Linked DNA regions of Pseudovibrio sp. Tun.PSC04-5.I4. The protein of the gene in region 1 interacts with the protein of each later gene in a pairwise test. Links are inferred from orthologs where the notes say so. Each region holds a gene or a part of one and is shown in the gene's direction. Other genes may lie near its edges. The genes, in order: rplL, dnaE, parC, BLS62_RS24495 and obgE.

Region 1 (2,739 bases):
GTGAAATCTTTGGTTGGCGCAGTGATTAAAGCTAAGCCATCTGGTGCAAAAGGTATCTACGTGAAGCGCGTAGCACTTTCATCCACGATGGGACCGGGCGTAAAGGTTGAACTTGGTTCAATTACCGAGTAAAGACCACGCTTATAAGAGTTGCCTCCCGCTTTATTGCGGGAGGTTTTAACGCTGGAAGGCTGTTATGGTCTTTCGGCATCCCTGTCCGAGACTGCAGGTGTTGGCTTTGCCAACTTAAGTTTTCTTTCGAGAAGGCCTGCATAGATGGAGAAGATCTGAATTGGTTGATATAGCATATTGCTGTTCGTCAGTACAGTTCGAACCAAATTGCCTTGCTGCGTCGCTCCGGCGCGTAAGGGGACAGGACCCTAATCGTCGTTTTCGAGGTTGGGTTTAACCTGATTTTGATGCGGCAAAGGCAAACCGGCAACAATGTAAGTTGTTGCCAACTGGAGAAGGCAAGTGGAAAGAGCGGATAAGCAAAAGTTCGTCGGCGATTTCAACGAAGTGTTGTCAAACACTGGCGTTGCGGTTGTTGCGCACTATGCAGGCCTTTCAGTTTCTCAGATGACGCAGCTTCGTGCTGCTGCTCGTGAAGCTGGTGGTACTGTTAAGGTTGCTAAAAACCGCCTTGTCAAGCTTGCCCTTCAAGGCACTGAACTAGAGCATATCAGCGAGTTGTTCACGGGCCCAACTGTCATCGTTTATTCAAACGATCCAGTTGCTGCTCCTAAGGCTGCTGCTGACTTCGCTAAGGCTAACGAAAATTTCGTAATCCTTGGTGGTGCTCTTGGTTCAACTAACCTGGACACAGCTGGTGTTAAAGCACTAGCAGCGATGCCGTCTCTGGACGAGCTTCGTGGCAAGCTGGTGGGTATGATTCAAACCCCAGCGACCCGTATGGCCATGGTTACGAGCGCACCGGCCGGGCAACTTGCTCGCGTCTTCAATGCGTACGCCGAGAAGGACCAAGCCGCGTAAGGCGGAACCACACATATTTTTGTCAAAACCGAATACGGTTCGAACAACTAAGGTACTGAAAAATGGCTGATCTCGAAAAGATCGTAGAAGAACTCTCCGCATTGACCGTTATGGAAGCTGCTGAGCTTTCCACAATGCTTGAAGAAAAATGGGGCGTTTCTGCTGCTGCTCCTGTAGCTGCTGCAGCTGCTGCAGGTCCTGCTGTAGTTGTTGAAGAACAGACCGAATTCGACGTTGTTCTGGTTGACGCTGGCGCGAAGAAAATCAACGTGATCAAAGAAGTACGTGCGATCACCGGTCTTGGTCTTAAAGAAGCTAAGGAACTCGTAGAGTCCGCTCCTAAGGCTGTTAAAGAAGCTGTTTCTAAAGACGAAGCTGCTGACCTGAAAAAGAAGCTTGAAGAAGCTGGCGCAAAAGTAGAACTCAAGTAATTTTGAGTTCTAACGATATCGGTCCCGGAGTGATCCGGGACCTTTTCCGTACCCTGGCGGGTTTTCCGGCCGGGGTAAACGTCCCGACGGGGGAGGGTGCTTAGCAGCACCTTTTGTGGACGGTTCTGAGAAGCTACGTTTTTTGCCACAGGCAAGGCGTCGTTTTTCTGAACCGTCACCTTGAGTGATACGAGGAGCGACAATGACACAGACGTTCAACGGTCGCAAGCGGGTCCGTAAATACTTCGGATCCATCCGCGATGTAGCGGCTATGCCAAATCTTATCGAAGTGCAGAAGGCGTCTTATGACCAATTCTTGCAGGTCGGTAAACCTGAGGATGGTCGTGTTGACGAAGGCCTTGAGGCCGTATTTAAGTCCGTATTCCCCATTTCGGACTTTGCTGGCAATTCCCTTCTTGAATTCGTAGATTACGAATTTGAGGCACCAAAGTATGATGTAGACGAGTGCCGCCAGCGTGATATGACGTACGCTGCGCCACTGAAGCTTACGCTTCGTCTCATCGTGTTTGATGTTGATGAGGATACTGGCGCTAAATCGGTTAAAGACATCAAAGAACAAGATGTCTACATGGGCGATATTCCGTTCATGACCGATAATGGCACCTTTGTGATCAATGGTACTGAGCGCGTTATCGTGTCTCAGATGCACCGTTCCCCGGGTGTATTCTTTGATCATGACAAAGGGAAGACCCACTCTTCCGGTAAGCTTCTGTTTGCTGCGCGTGTGATCCCATACCGTGGTTCATGGCTCGATATCGAGTTTGACGCCAAGGATGTTGTTCACGCACGTATCGATCGTCGTCGTAAGATCCCAATGACATCTTTGCTGATGGCGCTTGGTCTTGACAGCGAAGAGATCCTGAACACCTTCTACAACCGCATTGATTACGTACGTGATCGCGAAAACAGCTGGTCCGTACCGTTCGATGGTGCCCGCCTTAAGGGGACTAAAGCAGTTGCCGACATGGTCGATGCTGCGAGCGGTGAAGTTGTTTTTGAAGCGGGTAAGAAAATTACCGCTCGCACAATCCGTGAGCTGACCGAAAAGGGTGTTAAATTCCTTAAGGGCACTGATGCTGATTTGTACGGCCAGTACCTTGCTGAAGATATCGTTGATACCCGTACCGGTGAAATATACGCTGAAGCTGGTGAAGAACTGACTGAGAAGCTTCTTCATGAGCTTATTGAGCGTGGCTACCACGAACTTCCAGTTCTGGATATCGATTACGTTAACGTTGGTCCTTACGTTCGTAATACATTGGCTGTTGATAAGAACGATGCTCGTGAAGGCGCA
Region 2 (4,015 bases), 2.7 Mb from region 1 along the record:
AACAGATCATTAACCATCCGCTCAACCACACCAAATTGGGGGTTGTTTGAATGAGAACATTAGTGGAACATAACGAATACAAATGGAGTTCAAATTAGAGATGCTCGATATGACATACATTCTTCGTGAAGCCGCCGCTTTTGGTTCAATCGTTCTTTTTACTAGCAGTTGTCTAATGTGGGGAGATGCTCTTGCTGGGATGTTGCCATAAATTCTGTACCTAGAATGGCGTGGAGAGGTTTGGAAACTCGGGATAACCAGTGGTGTGATTTGTTCGAGAATTGCATTTTACTTTTAGCTCCTTCAAATGGAGTGTTACTGTTGCGTACACCCTGCGAACTAAAAGGTTCAAAATGTCCTCTCCCGGCTTTGTCCATCTTCGCGTTCATTCCGCTTTTTCCCTGCTTGAGGGCGCTCTTCCTGTCGGGAAGCTGATTGATCTGGCTTCCCAAGATGAGCAGCCTGCAATCGCAGTTACGGATAGCGGGAACCTTTTTGGTGCGCTGGAGTTTTCGGAAAAAGCGTTCGGGGCTGGCCTTCAACCCATAATCGGGTGCCAGGTCTGCGTGAACTTTGACGATCAGCCAGACGTGGTCGGCGATGAAGCTGTCAGTAATCTTGTTCTTCTTGCTGTAAATGAGGAGGGCTATGAAAATCTGATGGATTTGGTGTCCAGGTCGTTTCTGGATACGGAGCCGGGCCTCAAAGCAAATGTTCCCCTTGCGGGTGTGCTGCATAAATCTGCCGGTCTTATTGTTTTAACTGGAGCAAGTGACGGGCCAATCAACTCGCTGTTGCAGGAAGGTGATTTTGAGCTTGCCAAAGCGCGGCTGGAGTTGTTGCAATATACCTTTGGCGATCGCCTCTACGTGGAGTTGCAGCGCCATAATATGAAGGGTGAGGAAGATGTTGAGTCTGATCTCCTGAACCTTGCCTACTCGTTGAGTATTCCTATTGTTGCAACCAATGAAGCTTTCTTCCCTAATCCGGATGATTACGAGGCACATGATGCGCTTATCGCTATCTCTGAAGGTCGGGTTATCATTGAAACTGACCGCCGGCAATTAACACCAGATCATTGTTTTAAGTCTCGTCACCAGATGATGGACCTGTTCTCCGATCTTCCTGAGGCGTTAGAGAACTCTGTCAATATCGCACGGCGGTGTCATTATAGGCCCTTGAAACGTGCCCCGATTTTGCCGCGCTTTGCTGGGGCCGATGCTGACGGTGAAGAGGCGGAACGTGTTGAGTCGGACGAGTTGAGCCGTCAGGCTAAGGAAGGTTTACGTGCGCGTCTGGACCTTCATGGTCTGGCGCCAGATCTTGAGGAAAAAGACTACTGGGATCGGCTAGACTACGAGCTTTCTATTATTATCCGGATGAAGTTTCCCGGTTACTTCCTTATCGTTGCTGACTTCATCAAATGGGCCAAAGGGCAGGATATTCCAGTTGGGCCAGGTCGTGGGTCCGGTGCGGGATCGCTCGTTGCGTGGTCGTTGACGATTACAGATCTGGACCCTATGCGGTTCTCGTTGCTGTTTGAGCGTTTCCTTAATCCAGACCGTGTTTCCATGCCGGATTTTGATATTGATTTTTGCCAGAACAGGCGAGAAGAAGTGATCCGGTATGTACAACGCAAGTATGGTCGTGAGCAGGTTGCGCAGATTATCACCTTTGGAACACTTCAGGCGAAAGCTGTGTTGCGGGATGTCGGGCGTGTTTTGCAGATGCCATATGGTCAGGTGGATCGGTTGAGTAAGCTGGTTCCTGGGAATCCGGCCAACCCAGTAACCTTGAGTGAAGCGTTGGAGCAAGAGCCTCGACTGCGAGAAGCGACCAAGCAAGAAGAGGTTGTTGACCGCCTTTTGAAAATTGGGCAAAAACTTGAGGGACTTTATCGTCACGCATCAACCCACGCGGCTGGTGTTGTGATTGGAGATCGTCCGCTTGAGCAGCTTGTTCCGCTCTACCGTGATCCTCGATCCGATATGCCTGTTGCTCAATTCAATATGAAGTGGGTTGAAGCTGCTGGTCTTGTTAAGTTTGACTTTTTGGGCCTGAAAACGCTGACTGTGATTGATACTGCTGTGACGCATATCAAAAAACGCGGTATCACTGTTAAAATTGATGAAATCCCCATTGATGATCCAGCCACCTACAAAATGCTTGCAGCCAGTGAGACGGTTGGCGTGTTCCAGCTTGAAAGTCAGGGAATGCGCCGCGCTATTGCAGGCATGCGGCCTGATCGGTTCGAAGATATTATTGCGCTGGTTGCGCTTTATCGTCCGGGCCCGATGGACAATATCCCGATTTACAATGCGGTAAAGCATGGAGAGCAAGAACCGGATTATCTTCATCCGCTCCTTAAGCCAATCCTGATTGAGACAAACGGTATTATTGTCTATCAGGAACAGGTGATGCAGATCGCACAGGTGCTTTCTGGTTACTCTCTTGGTGAAGCGGATTTGTTGCGCCGTGCTATGGGTAAAAAGATTGCCGCTGAAATGGAAATTCAGCGCGCACGCTTTGTCGAGGGTGCGGTTGCGCAGCAGGTCAATAAAGATCAGGCCGGGATGATCTACGACCTTGTTGCCAAGTTTGCGAACTATGGCTTCAACAAGTCACATGCTGCTGCTTACGCGTTGGTGGCCTATCAAACAGCTTGGCTTAAATCGAATTATCCCGTTGAATTCCTAGCCGGTATTATGACGCTTGATCTTGGCAATACGGATAAGTTGAGTGACTTTCGTCAGGAAGCCGTGCGTATGGGCATTGAGGTGGTGCCGCCTTCTGTTAATTTGTCTGGTGCGCATTTTGAGGTGCAGGATGGCAAAATCCTTTATGCAATGGGCGCTATCAAGGGTGTTGGTGAGCACGCCGTTGAACATATTGTTGAGGCGCGTGGTGATAAGCCTTTCAAAGATTTGGCGGATTTTGCGACCCGTATTAGCCCGAAGGTTCTGAATAGACGTACGATTGAAAATCTCATCGCAGCCGGGGCTTTTGATGGATTGAATTCGAACCGTGCCCAATTGATGGATGGTTTGGATCGCATAATCGGGATGGCGCAGCGTACTGAAGAGAATAAGAAACTCGGGCAGAATGATTTCTTCGGAGGAGGGGCTACTCCTGAACCGTTGATCTTGAATCCCGCTGATCCATGGCTGCCATCAGAGCAGTTGCAAAAAGAGTACGCAGCAGTTGGATTTTATCTTTCCGCCCATCCTCTGGATGAATACCGTGAGCTGTTTTCCAAGCTTCGCGTTCAGCTCTGGAAGGATTTTGAACGTTCTGTGAAAGCAGGTTCCTCTGCTGGTCGTCTTGCCGGAACAGTAACAGCTAAACAAGAACGTAAGACGCGTACAGGCAATCAAATGGGGATTGTCCGTATTTCTGATCCGACTGGTCAATATGAGGCTGTCCTGTTTTCTGAAAGCCTGAATCAGTATCGTGACTTGCTTGAGCCCGGGCAGTCAGTTGTTCTGTTGGTGCAAGCTGATATGCGTGATGACGAAGTGAGTGTTCGAATTCAGCAGGTTGAGCCATTGGAGAAGGTCGCGGGTAGAGTGCATCGCACGCTGCGTATTTTCCTTGGGTCGGCTGATCCAATTCAAAGCCTGCAACGGCAATTACGCCGTGGTGGTGATGGAGAGGTGAGCTGCGTTGTGCTGCTGGATAACGGTCAGCGTGAGGTGGAAGTTAAACTTCCGGGTAACTATCAGCTTTCCCCGCAATTGTCGGGCGCTCTTAAAACTCTTCCTGGGGTTATGGACGTGCAGATGTCCTAAGTAGATCCGAGTCGCTGTATTATTCTTTTGAAACCCCGCTGAAGTAAATTTAGCGGGGTTTCTCGTTTCCATCTATTTCAGAATATACTTTGGATGATCTGTTCAGCGCATGAGTTGCCGAGTTCTTTTGCAACTAGGTCTACGTTTTTCTGGCCTGATTTTGCAAGTTCACTCAGGTCTGAGTTCTGTATTATAAAGCAAGTGGAGGCAGCGAGGATTTTTCCGTT
Region 3 (3,001 bases), 2.4 Mb from region 1 along the record:
GCAGCAACACGCCAACAAGAATTGGCAAGGTCGCAGCTTTCGACAAGGAGACCTGAAAACCGAATTTAGTCTGCATTATCTTCTCCCTAACGGCCATGAGAATACCTTTTTTTGCATCTAATGAAGTATAGGGACCAGAATATCCTGAGCACTTAAGCACACGGCAACAATTCAAGCTAAATTAACGAGATCTCACTCACACGCATTTCGGTTGAAGCAGATCTGGCCAAAACGCCGCTCAAATCTCGGGCAGCCTTTGAGCACCGTAAAACCCCCTCATACACCTGACAAAGCGCAGTTTTCTGAGGATTTCGGATATAGACATGCCCCCTGCCATTGCCTGAACAAGCCAAGAACGCTAACCAAGGACCATGGGACAAGAAGTGATTGGCCAGCATGGCCCCGTAACAATCAATCTTAAAGAAGCATTAGAAGAGCGCTACCTCAGCTATGCGCTCACCACGATTATGCATCGCGCACTCCCTGACGTCCGGGATGGCCTGAAACCCGTGCACCGCCGTATCCTATACGGTATGCGCCTTCTCAAGCTCGATCCTAATCAGGGCTTCAAAAAGTGTGCACGCGTTGTTGGTGACGTAATGGGTAAATATCACCCGCACGGTGATGGAGCTATTTACGACGCCCTTGTCCGCCTCGCACAGGATTTCTCGGTCCGCTACCCCTTGGTTGATGGTCAGGGTAACTTCGGTAACATCGACGGCGATAGTGCAGCAGCAATGCGTTACACCGAAGCCCGTATGACCGACGTGGCCACACGTATTTTGGACGGCCTCAATGAGAACGCCGTCGAATTCCGGGAAACATATGATGGACTAGACTCAGAACCTATAGTCCTTCCGGGCAATTTCCCGAACCTGCTGGCAAACGGTTCCACAGGTATTGCTGTGGGCATGGCAACCTCCATCCCGCCGCACAATGCCTATGAACTTTGCAATGCCTGCCAAGTGCTGATCACGAATCCAGATGCGGAAATAGAAGAGCTCCTTGAGCACGTCAAAGGGCCCGATTTCCCGACCGGTGGTACAATCGTCAGCGACAAAGGGTCCATCCTTGAGGCTTACAAGACCGGACGCGGCAGCTTCCGCACCCGGGCAAAATGGCACAAGGAAGAAGGCCCGCGCGGCACCTACAATATCATCGTCACTGAGATTCCGTATCTCGTACAAAAATCCCGTCTGATCGAGAAAATCGCCGAACTTCTGATAGCGCGCAAACTACCGCTGCTCGATGATGTACGCGATGAGTCGGCAGAAGATGTGCGTGTGGTTTTGGCCCCACGTAACAAGAACGTAGATCCAGAACTCCTCATGGCATCTTTGTTCAAGCTGACGGATCTGGAAAACAGATTCTCGCTGAACATGAACGTCCTATCCAAAGGCGTTGTGCCTAAGGTCATGAGTCTGAAGGATGTTCTTAAGGAATGGCTTGAGCACCAGAAAGACGTTCTGGTTCGCCGCTCCAACCACCGACTGGACCAGATCAACCACAGACTTGAAATTCTGGAAGGCTACCTCATTGCCTACCTGAACATTGACGAAATCATCCGTATCATCCGCGAAGAAGACGATGCCAAAGTATCGCTCATCAAAGCGTTTGAACTGACTGACGTTCAGGCCGAAGCAATCTTGAACATGCGCCTGCGCTCCTTGCGCAAGCTTGAAGAATTCGAGATCAAGAAAGAGCACGACAAGCTTTCCAAAGAGAAATCCGGTCTGGAAGCCCTGCTCGCCTCCGAAAAGAAACTGTGGAATCGCGTTTCCAAACAAATTACTGAGATCGGCAAAGCATACGGGCCAGAGACAAAAATCGGTGCCCGCAGAACAAACTTCGGTCAGGCTGAAGAACACAATCTGGAAGAGATCCATCAAGCTATGATCGAGAAAGAGCCGATTACTGTTGTGATCTCGGAAAAAGGCTGGATCAGAACGCTGAAAGGCCATGTGCAGGACATGTCCACCCTCACCTTCAAACAGGGTGACCAGCTGCATCTGTCCATTCATGCGGAAACCACCAGTAAAATCCTGCTATTCACCACAGGCGGCAAGTTCTACACCATCGGCGCTGATAAGCTGCCGGGCGGACGAGGCCACGGCGAGCCGATCCGCTTGATGGTTGATATGGACGAGACGCAAGAAATCATCAGCGCATTTGTCCATAAGCCAGATCGAAAGCTCCTGCTCTCCTCTGATGAAGCCCGCGGCTTTATCGTGGAAGAAAAAGATGTGGCTGCGACAACCCGCAAGGGCAAACAGATCCTCAACGTCACAGCCCCTGCCAAAGCAGTCCTTTGTATTCCGGTGGTGGGAGACTACGTGGCAGTTATTGGCCTGAACCGGAAACTCATGGTGTTCCCGCTAACTCAGATTGCGGAAATGACCCGTGGTCGTGGTGTGCGCTTACAGCGCTACAGAGATGGTGGTATCTCCGACATCAAGACCTTTGACAGCGCAACCGGTCTCACATGGACAGATGGCTCCGGGCGTACATTCACCCGCACCCTGGAAGAGCTTCAGGATTGGCGCGGAGACCGAGGACAGGCAGGACGCCTGCCACCAAACGGCTTCCCAAGAACCAATAAGTTTGGCGGCAATTCAATTTAAGAAAACAACAGGCCCGGCATTGATCGGGCCTGTTGTTTATTTGATTAACCCGACGCATCCAATACTTCTGGTTTTGGTCCATCTCCAGCGCCATGCTTGGCAAGCGCATCTGCAGCAACCTTACGATAAGCTTGCAATGCCTCTGAGGTTTAAATTTTCAAGAGTCCAATCACTTCAACTGACATGAAGCTCTCTAAAATCTCAGGAGGCGGTGATGCCCAGAACCCAAGAACAGTTGCCAGTAAATTGAACTCTTTAAAGCCGCACGTTAAATCTGCACAAATGGAAAACTGGGTGATTTGAAGTTCGCGCTCACAGCCGACAACCTGACCCAACTGGAAAAGCTTCCAAGTGCTTGAAAGCATCGTAGCTGACCACTT
Region 4 (2,886 bases), 230 kb from region 1 along the record:
AAAGAGGACTTTTAGCATGCCAACTACTGTTAGCCCTATGATCACTGATGCTGTTACTCAATCCAACGTGAAAGTTGTTGGTGAAGCCCCTGCAATGGCAATGGGCAGTGTCTATCAGACAATGGCCCATTCCACCGGTATTCTCTTTGAGAACTATGTCTCTGCCGCTCAGCAGCAGAACATTCTTTCTCAGGCAGCAGCCAACCAGGGTGTCATGCAGATTTACTCTATGGATACAATGGCTGGTGCTGGTGCTACCGAAAAAGTGGCTCAGAGCGGTACCCCGGATCAGTTGAATACACTGCTGACAATCATGAAGGTGTTCAACCCAAGCTAAGCATTGATGTCGCCCTCAGGCGGTGTTTTCTCTGCATACAATTAAGTGGGTTCCGGTTGATTGACGTAGCAAGATCTGCCTGTAAACGGGTCTCTATGGAGATCACCGGAAGCCATGTCTCTCTTTTTCAAAGGATATAGATTATGCCAGATATGGTTAATCCGATGATTACCGATGCCGTCACTCAAACCAATGTGAAAGTTGTTGGTGAAGCCCCTGCCATGGCGATGGGATCGCTTTTTCAGACAATGGCGCACTCTACCGGTATTCTCTTTGAGAATACTGTAGCAGCTTCCCAGCAGCAGAATATTTTGGCTCAGGCTGCGACCAACCAGGGTGTTATGCAGATTTACGCGTTGGATACCATGGCTGCGGCTGGTGCGACAGAGAAGGTTGCTCAGACTGGTACACCAGACCAGTTGCAGACCTTGCTTTCTATGATGCAGTCTTTCCGTCCCGGACGATAATGTCGCCGTCATCGGTAAATCTGTTCTGGACACGACCTTGCGCGCGTTTCCTTTTACCCTTCCCTACTTCGGTAGGGGAGGTTTTTTTGGTTCTAACGATGTGTCTTTTGCTGACAGACCTGATTGAAATGAGTATAGGTACTGCTACGATTAAGGCCAAAAGGCAAAGAATGACACATACCCTTACCCCCATTTTGGTTTGCGCACTTTATAAGTTTGTAGAGTTCGCGGACTTTGAAGATATGCGCGAGCCATTGCTAGCCTATTGTAAAACCCGCGGTGTAAATGGCAGCATCCTGCTGGCCCGTGAAGGGATCAATGGGACCATTGCCGGTGAAGAGCCACAGGTGCGTGATGTGATTGCATACCTGCGCAAAGAGCCTCGGTTCAGTGATCTTGGTGCAAAAGAAAGCTGGGCGAAGCGGGGCCCGTTCAAGCGCATGAAAGTGCGGCTCAAAGCAGCGATTGTGAATATGGGCATGAACGAGATTGATCCGAACGATCTTGTTGGATCCTACGTTAAGCCTGAGGACTGGAATGCCCTGATCGCGGATCCTGAGACCGTTGTTATTGACACTCGCAATGACTACGAGTTTGCGCTGGGTACGTTTGAAGGGGCGCTTGACCCTGAGACGGAGACGTTCAACGAGTTTCCTGAGTGGGTGAAGCGGAACGACAACAAGCTACGCTCCAAGAAGAAGGTTGCCATGTTCTGCACCGGCGGTATTCGTTGTGAGCGGGCGACAGGCCTGATGCTGGAACAAGGTTATGATGAGGTCTACCACCTTGAAGGCGGTATTTTAAATTACCTAGAGACAGTGCCGGAAGAGAATAGTCTTTGGAAGGGCGAGTGTTTTGTTTTTGACGACCGTGTTTCAGTTGATCACAAACTGAATGCAGGATGGGGCAGGAACCTGCCGGAGAAAACCAAAGCAGTTCTGGCGCCATACCAGATCGACGATAAGCCTTTAAAAAGCTCTGAGAGCTAAAATGGGTTGAAGGAGGGGCAGCACGTACTGCCCCTTTTTGTATTTTTCTTTAGCCGAACCGGAATGTTGGCAGGCCTTTGTGTTCCACATCCATTGCGAACAGGCCGCCGGATTTCGGGAACTCTTTCAGCAGATCTTCATCGCCGTGCGGGCGTAGGCTGGCCACGACCATCGTTTTTAAGTGCGGACCGGCGAAACATGGAACAGTCGGGCGTGGCACTGGCATCGGGATTGAAAAAATCAGCTCTCCATCCGGTGCAAAGCAGTTGAGGTTGCCTGCGGATATGCCTGCGGACCAGTAGTTCCCTTCCGTATCGGTTGTTGCGCCATCTGGACGGCCCACTGTGTTATCCAGCTGCAAAAATTGCTTCTGGTTAGAGGCGGTGCCGAAATCCTTATCAAAGTCGTAGGTGTACACCATGCCTGAGCCGGTATCGGAATGGTACATGGTTTTGTTATCTGGTGACCATGCCAAGCCGTTGGAGGTGCGCAATTCCTCGGCAAACTTCTGTACTGTGCCATCAGGTGCGACGCGGTACAGGCCTGCGATTGGTGTGCGTGGGCTGATGTCGTCCATGGTGCCGACCCAGAACGCGCCGTCTGGTCCGACCTTGCCATCATTCAGGCGCGTGCGCGGGTTATCTGGTTCAATCTTGGCGATGGTGTCGTATACTTTTGACGTAGTGTCGAAGAGGATGATTTCATCCTTCATCGCCACGACCAGGCGCCTGTCCTTACACAGGCCGAATGAGCCAACCACTTCGGGGAAGTCCCATGTGACGACTTCTTTGCTATCCCATTGCATTGCATGGATCTGCTTACCGAGAATATCGCAGAAGAACAGGTTATTACTGAGTTCATCCCAAACGAGGCCTTCTGCCAACTCGTAACGGCCATCCAGTAAGCAGGTGATAATCGGGGTCAAAGTCGTACTCCAAAACGTAAGCGAGGCTAAAGCAGTTTGCCCCTTTGTCAGGGGCGGCCAAATTGCTTTAGCCTTATGTTTTATGGTGTATTCTTAACCGAAAACCTGAACCACTTTTCGGGAATACATCTATGAACTGAATAGGCAAACTGCAATTTTACATTGTTA
Region 5 (2,874 bases), 1.7 Mb from region 1 along the record:
AATTATGTAAGGAGCGCTTTCGCGAAACTGCGAAAGGTGCCCAAAGAACAATAAGAAGAGATGGCGATGTTTCCGGAGCTGCATTCCGAGCGGTTGATACTACGTGATTTTCGTAAGAGCGATTTCGACATTCACAATGAATTTCTGAGTGACTTCGATGTGAGTAAGATGCTCACCGTGGTTCCGCACCCTTACACTAAGGATGATGGCGAATGGTGGTTTGACCATTGCCTCACCACACCACACAATGAAGAGATCAACTGGGTTATCGACAACGGCGAAGGTTTGGTCGGTGTCATCGGCATTCGTAATGTATCGACCACCCCGCATCTTGGCTATTGGTTGGCGAAGTCTGCATGGGGCAAGGGTTATGCGAGTGAAGCAACCAACATGGTTTGCGATTACGTATTTAACCGCCTGAGTGCCTTGGCTATGAATACCGGCCTGTTCACCATCAACCCGAAATCTTTGAATGTACTTCAGAAGAACGGGTTTGAGGTTACTGGCGAGACCAAGGAAAAGAACCGGGCTCGTGGTGATATCGAGATGGACTATACAACGGTCACACTCACCAAAGACCGCTGGCAAGCAATGCAGGCCATCGCAGCTTAAAGCTTGGTATCGTCTCTTATGCATCAGTAAAGGCTTGCGACCCAACCGGGTTGCGGGCCTTTTGGCTGTTCTTATGGGCCTTGTAAGCGCCGTAACAGAGCGATTTTTTGGCCAGGCTAGTAATAAAATTAGCCAGAATTGTCGTTGTAGACTTGGCTCCACGGCAATAGGGCTTTAAGACGGCTCTCAAAGAACGTCACAGACGGACGAAAGAGAATAATATGAAATTCCTTGATCAGGCAAAGATCTATGTAAAGTCCGGTGACGGCGGCGCAGGCAGCGTTAGTTTCCGGCGTGAGAAATATGTAGCAGAAGGCGGCCCAGACGGCGGCGACGGTGGTCGCGGTGGTGATGTATGGGTTGAATGCGCTGACGGCCTGAATACGCTGATTGATTACCGCTATTCGCAGCACTTCAAAGCTAAAATTGGTATGCACGGCATGGGCCGCAACAGAACCGGCGCCAAAGGCGACGATGTTGTGCTCCGCGTTCCGGTTGGAACTGAAATTCTGGATGAAGACAACGAGACCGTTGTTGCAGATATGACGAGAGTCGGTCAACGCCTGCTCCTGATGAAGGGCGGCAATGGCGGGTTTGGTAATGCGCACTTTAAATCCTCAAAAAATCAGGCACCACGCCACGCCAATCCGGGCCTTGAAGGCGAAGAGAAGTGGATCTGGCTGCGCTTGAAGCTGATTGCGGATGCTGGCCTTGTTGGTTTACCAAACGCTGGTAAGTCCACTTTCCTCGCCGCTGTTTCAGCGGCACGTCCGAAGATTGCGGATTACCCGTTCACGACTTTGCACCCGAACCTTGGTGTTTGTGAACTTGATGGCCGCGGGTTTGTGCTGGCTGATATTCCGGGCCTTATCCGTGGCGCGTCTCTGGGTCAGGGTCTTGGAGACCGTTTCCTCGGCCATATCGAGCGGACACGCGTTCTGCTGCACCTTGTCGATGGCTCTGGTGTTGAAGACCCGGCAGATGCATACCACACCATTCGTGGTGAGCTGGAAGCCTACGGTCATGGCCTTGGTGAAAAGACTGAAATTGTGTGTCTTTCCAAAGCTGACTCCTTGACGGACGAACTGCGCGAAGAGCGTTTTAAAGCGCTCGAAGAAGCTTGTGGCCAGACACCACTTGTCATTTCTGCTGCCAGTGGTGAAAACATCGATACGGCTCAACGTATGGTCATTCGCGCCATTGACAAAAACAAGCAGGAAGAGGCAAAAGCCCTTCTTACCGACAAGATTGAGGAATGGCGTCCCTAATGGCTCGAAGCCTGAGCGACTATAAGCGCATCACTGTCAAAATCGGCTCAGCTCTACTGGTTGAAAATGGCCGCTTGAAACGAGACTGGCTGGAATCTCTGGCAGATGACCTGCAAGCTCTTTCCGAGGCCGGAAAAGAAGTGCTGGTTGTTTCCTCTGGTTCCATCGCTCTTGGTCGTGGTGTGTTGGGTTTGCCGTCTGGTCCGCTGAAGCTGGAGCAGGCGCAAGCCGCTGCTTCTGTCGGTCAGATTGCACTTGCTCAGGCTTACTCTGAAATTCTCGGCGAACGGGGTCTGACTGCTGGTCAGATCCTGCTGACCCTTGGAGATACAGAGGAACGTCGCCGCTACCTCAATGCGCGTGAAACCATTGGCACCCTGCTGAAAATGGGCGCTGTACCGATCATCAACGAGAACGACACTGTTGCGACCTCCGAAATCCGGTATGGCGATAATGACCGTCTTGGCGCCCGTGTGGCGACAATGGCGAGTGCGGACCTCTTGGTGCTGCTCTCTGATGTTGATGGCCTTTATACTGCTGCGCCGCAAAAGGATCCCAATGCGATCTTTTTGCCGGAAGTTCCACAGGTCACACAAGAGATTGAAGCGATGGCCGGTTCTGCTGGCTCTGCGTTTTCCTCTGGCGGCATGAAAACCAAGATCGATGCGGCGAAAATCTCGCAATCTGCCGGGACCACCATGATTATTGCCAGCGGCAAGACCATGAACCCGCTGACTGCGATTGAGAATGGCGCACGCGCAACTTGGTTCCCTGCTCCCTCTTCTCCCTCGCGAGCTCGGAAGACGTGGATCAGCGGTCACTTGAAACCACATGGTACAGTGCAATTGGATGCAGGTGCATTAAAGGCCGTTAAAGCTGGCAAGAGCTTGCTGCCTGCTGGCGTGACCAAAGTTGACGGCACATTCACTCGCGGGGATGCGGTACGTCTTTTAAATGCTGATGGCCATGATGTGGGCCGGGGCCTTATTGCCTA

Evidence for each region.
Region 2: the proteins of rplL (region 1) and dnaE interact in binary tests that used the Escherichia coli proteins (3 or more experiments, as listed by UniProt). The link is inferred for Pseudovibrio sp. Tun.PSC04-5.I4 from one-to-one orthologs.
Region 3: the proteins of rplL (region 1) and parC interact in binary tests that used the Escherichia coli proteins (3 or more experiments, as listed by UniProt). The link is inferred for Pseudovibrio sp. Tun.PSC04-5.I4 from one-to-one orthologs.
Region 4: the proteins of rplL (region 1) and BLS62_RS24495 interact in binary tests that used the Escherichia coli proteins (3 or more experiments, as listed by UniProt). The link is inferred for Pseudovibrio sp. Tun.PSC04-5.I4 from one-to-one orthologs.
Region 5: the proteins of rplL (region 1) and obgE interact in binary tests that used the Escherichia coli proteins (3 or more experiments, as listed by UniProt). The link is inferred for Pseudovibrio sp. Tun.PSC04-5.I4 from one-to-one orthologs.

The regions. Positions count from the first base shown.
Region 1 is NZ_FNLB01000006.1:4,383,330-4,386,068, forward strand. It holds rplL (50S ribosomal protein L7/L12), read left to right. Parts: upstream 1-1,055; coding sequence 1,056-1,424; downstream 1,425-2,739. Other genes in the region: rplA (50S ribosomal protein L1), read left to right, coding at 1-132; rplJ (50S ribosomal protein L10), read left to right, coding at 475-993; rpoB (DNA-directed RNA polymerase subunit beta), read left to right, coding at 1,627-2,739. UniProt on the Escherichia coli protein: The binding site for several of the GTPase factors involved in protein synthesis (IF-2, EF-Tu, EF-G and RF3). Is thus essential for accurate translation.
Region 2 is NZ_FNLB01000006.1:1,688,678-1,692,692, reverse strand. The notes cover bases 1-3,988. They hold dnaE (DNA polymerase III subunit alpha), read left to right. Parts: upstream 1-353; coding sequence 354-3,788; downstream 3,789-3,988. Other genes in these bases: BLS62_RS12820 (hypothetical protein), read right to left, coding at 3,866-3,988. Also shown: more of BLS62_RS12820, read right to left, coding at 3,989-4,015. UniProt on the Escherichia coli protein: DNA polymerase III is a complex, multichain enzyme responsible for most of the replicative synthesis in bacteria. This DNA polymerase also exhibits 3' to 5' exonuclease activity. The alpha chain is the DNA polymerase catalytic subunit.
Region 3 is NZ_FNLB01000006.1:2,022,107-2,025,107, forward strand. The notes cover bases 23-2,996. They hold parC (DNA topoisomerase IV subunit A), read left to right. Parts: upstream 23-371; coding sequence 372-2,621; downstream 2,622-2,996. Other genes in these bases: BLS62_RS14455 (hypothetical protein), read right to left, coding at 23-76; BLS62_RS14465 (hypothetical protein), read right to left, coding at 2,771-2,986. Also shown: more of BLS62_RS14455, read right to left, coding at 1-22. UniProt on the Escherichia coli protein: Topoisomerase IV is essential for chromosome segregation; it is the principal protein responsible for decatenating newly replicated chromosomes. It relaxes supercoiled DNA.
Region 4 is NZ_FNLB01000006.1:4,149,172-4,152,057, forward strand. The notes cover bases 25-2,883. They hold BLS62_RS24495 (oxygen-dependent tRNA uridine(34) hydroxylase TrhO), read left to right. Parts: upstream 25-974; coding sequence 975-1,793; downstream 1,794-2,883. Other genes in these bases: BLS62_RS24485 (RebB family R body protein), read left to right, coding at 25-337; BLS62_RS24490 (RebB family R body protein), read left to right, coding at 481-804; BLS62_RS24500 (SMP-30/gluconolactonase/LRE family protein), read right to left, coding at 1,843-2,718. Outside these bases: more of BLS62_RS24485, read left to right, coding at 17-24. UniProt on the Escherichia coli protein: Catalyzes oxygen-dependent 5-hydroxyuridine (ho5U) modification at position 34 in tRNAs, the first step in 5-carboxymethoxyuridine (cmo5U) biosynthesis.
Region 5 is NZ_FNLB01000006.1:2,651,338-2,654,211, forward strand. The notes cover bases 10-2,856. They hold obgE (GTPase ObgE), read left to right. Parts: upstream 10-833; coding sequence 834-1,880; downstream 1,881-2,856. Other genes in these bases: BLS62_RS17600 (GNAT family N-acetyltransferase), read left to right, coding at 61-612; proB (glutamate 5-kinase), read left to right, coding at 1,880-2,856. Outside these bases: more of proB, read left to right, coding at 2,857-2,874. UniProt on the Escherichia coli protein: An essential GTPase which binds GTP, GDP and possibly (p)ppGpp with moderate affinity, with high nucleotide exchange rates and a fairly low GTP hydrolysis rate.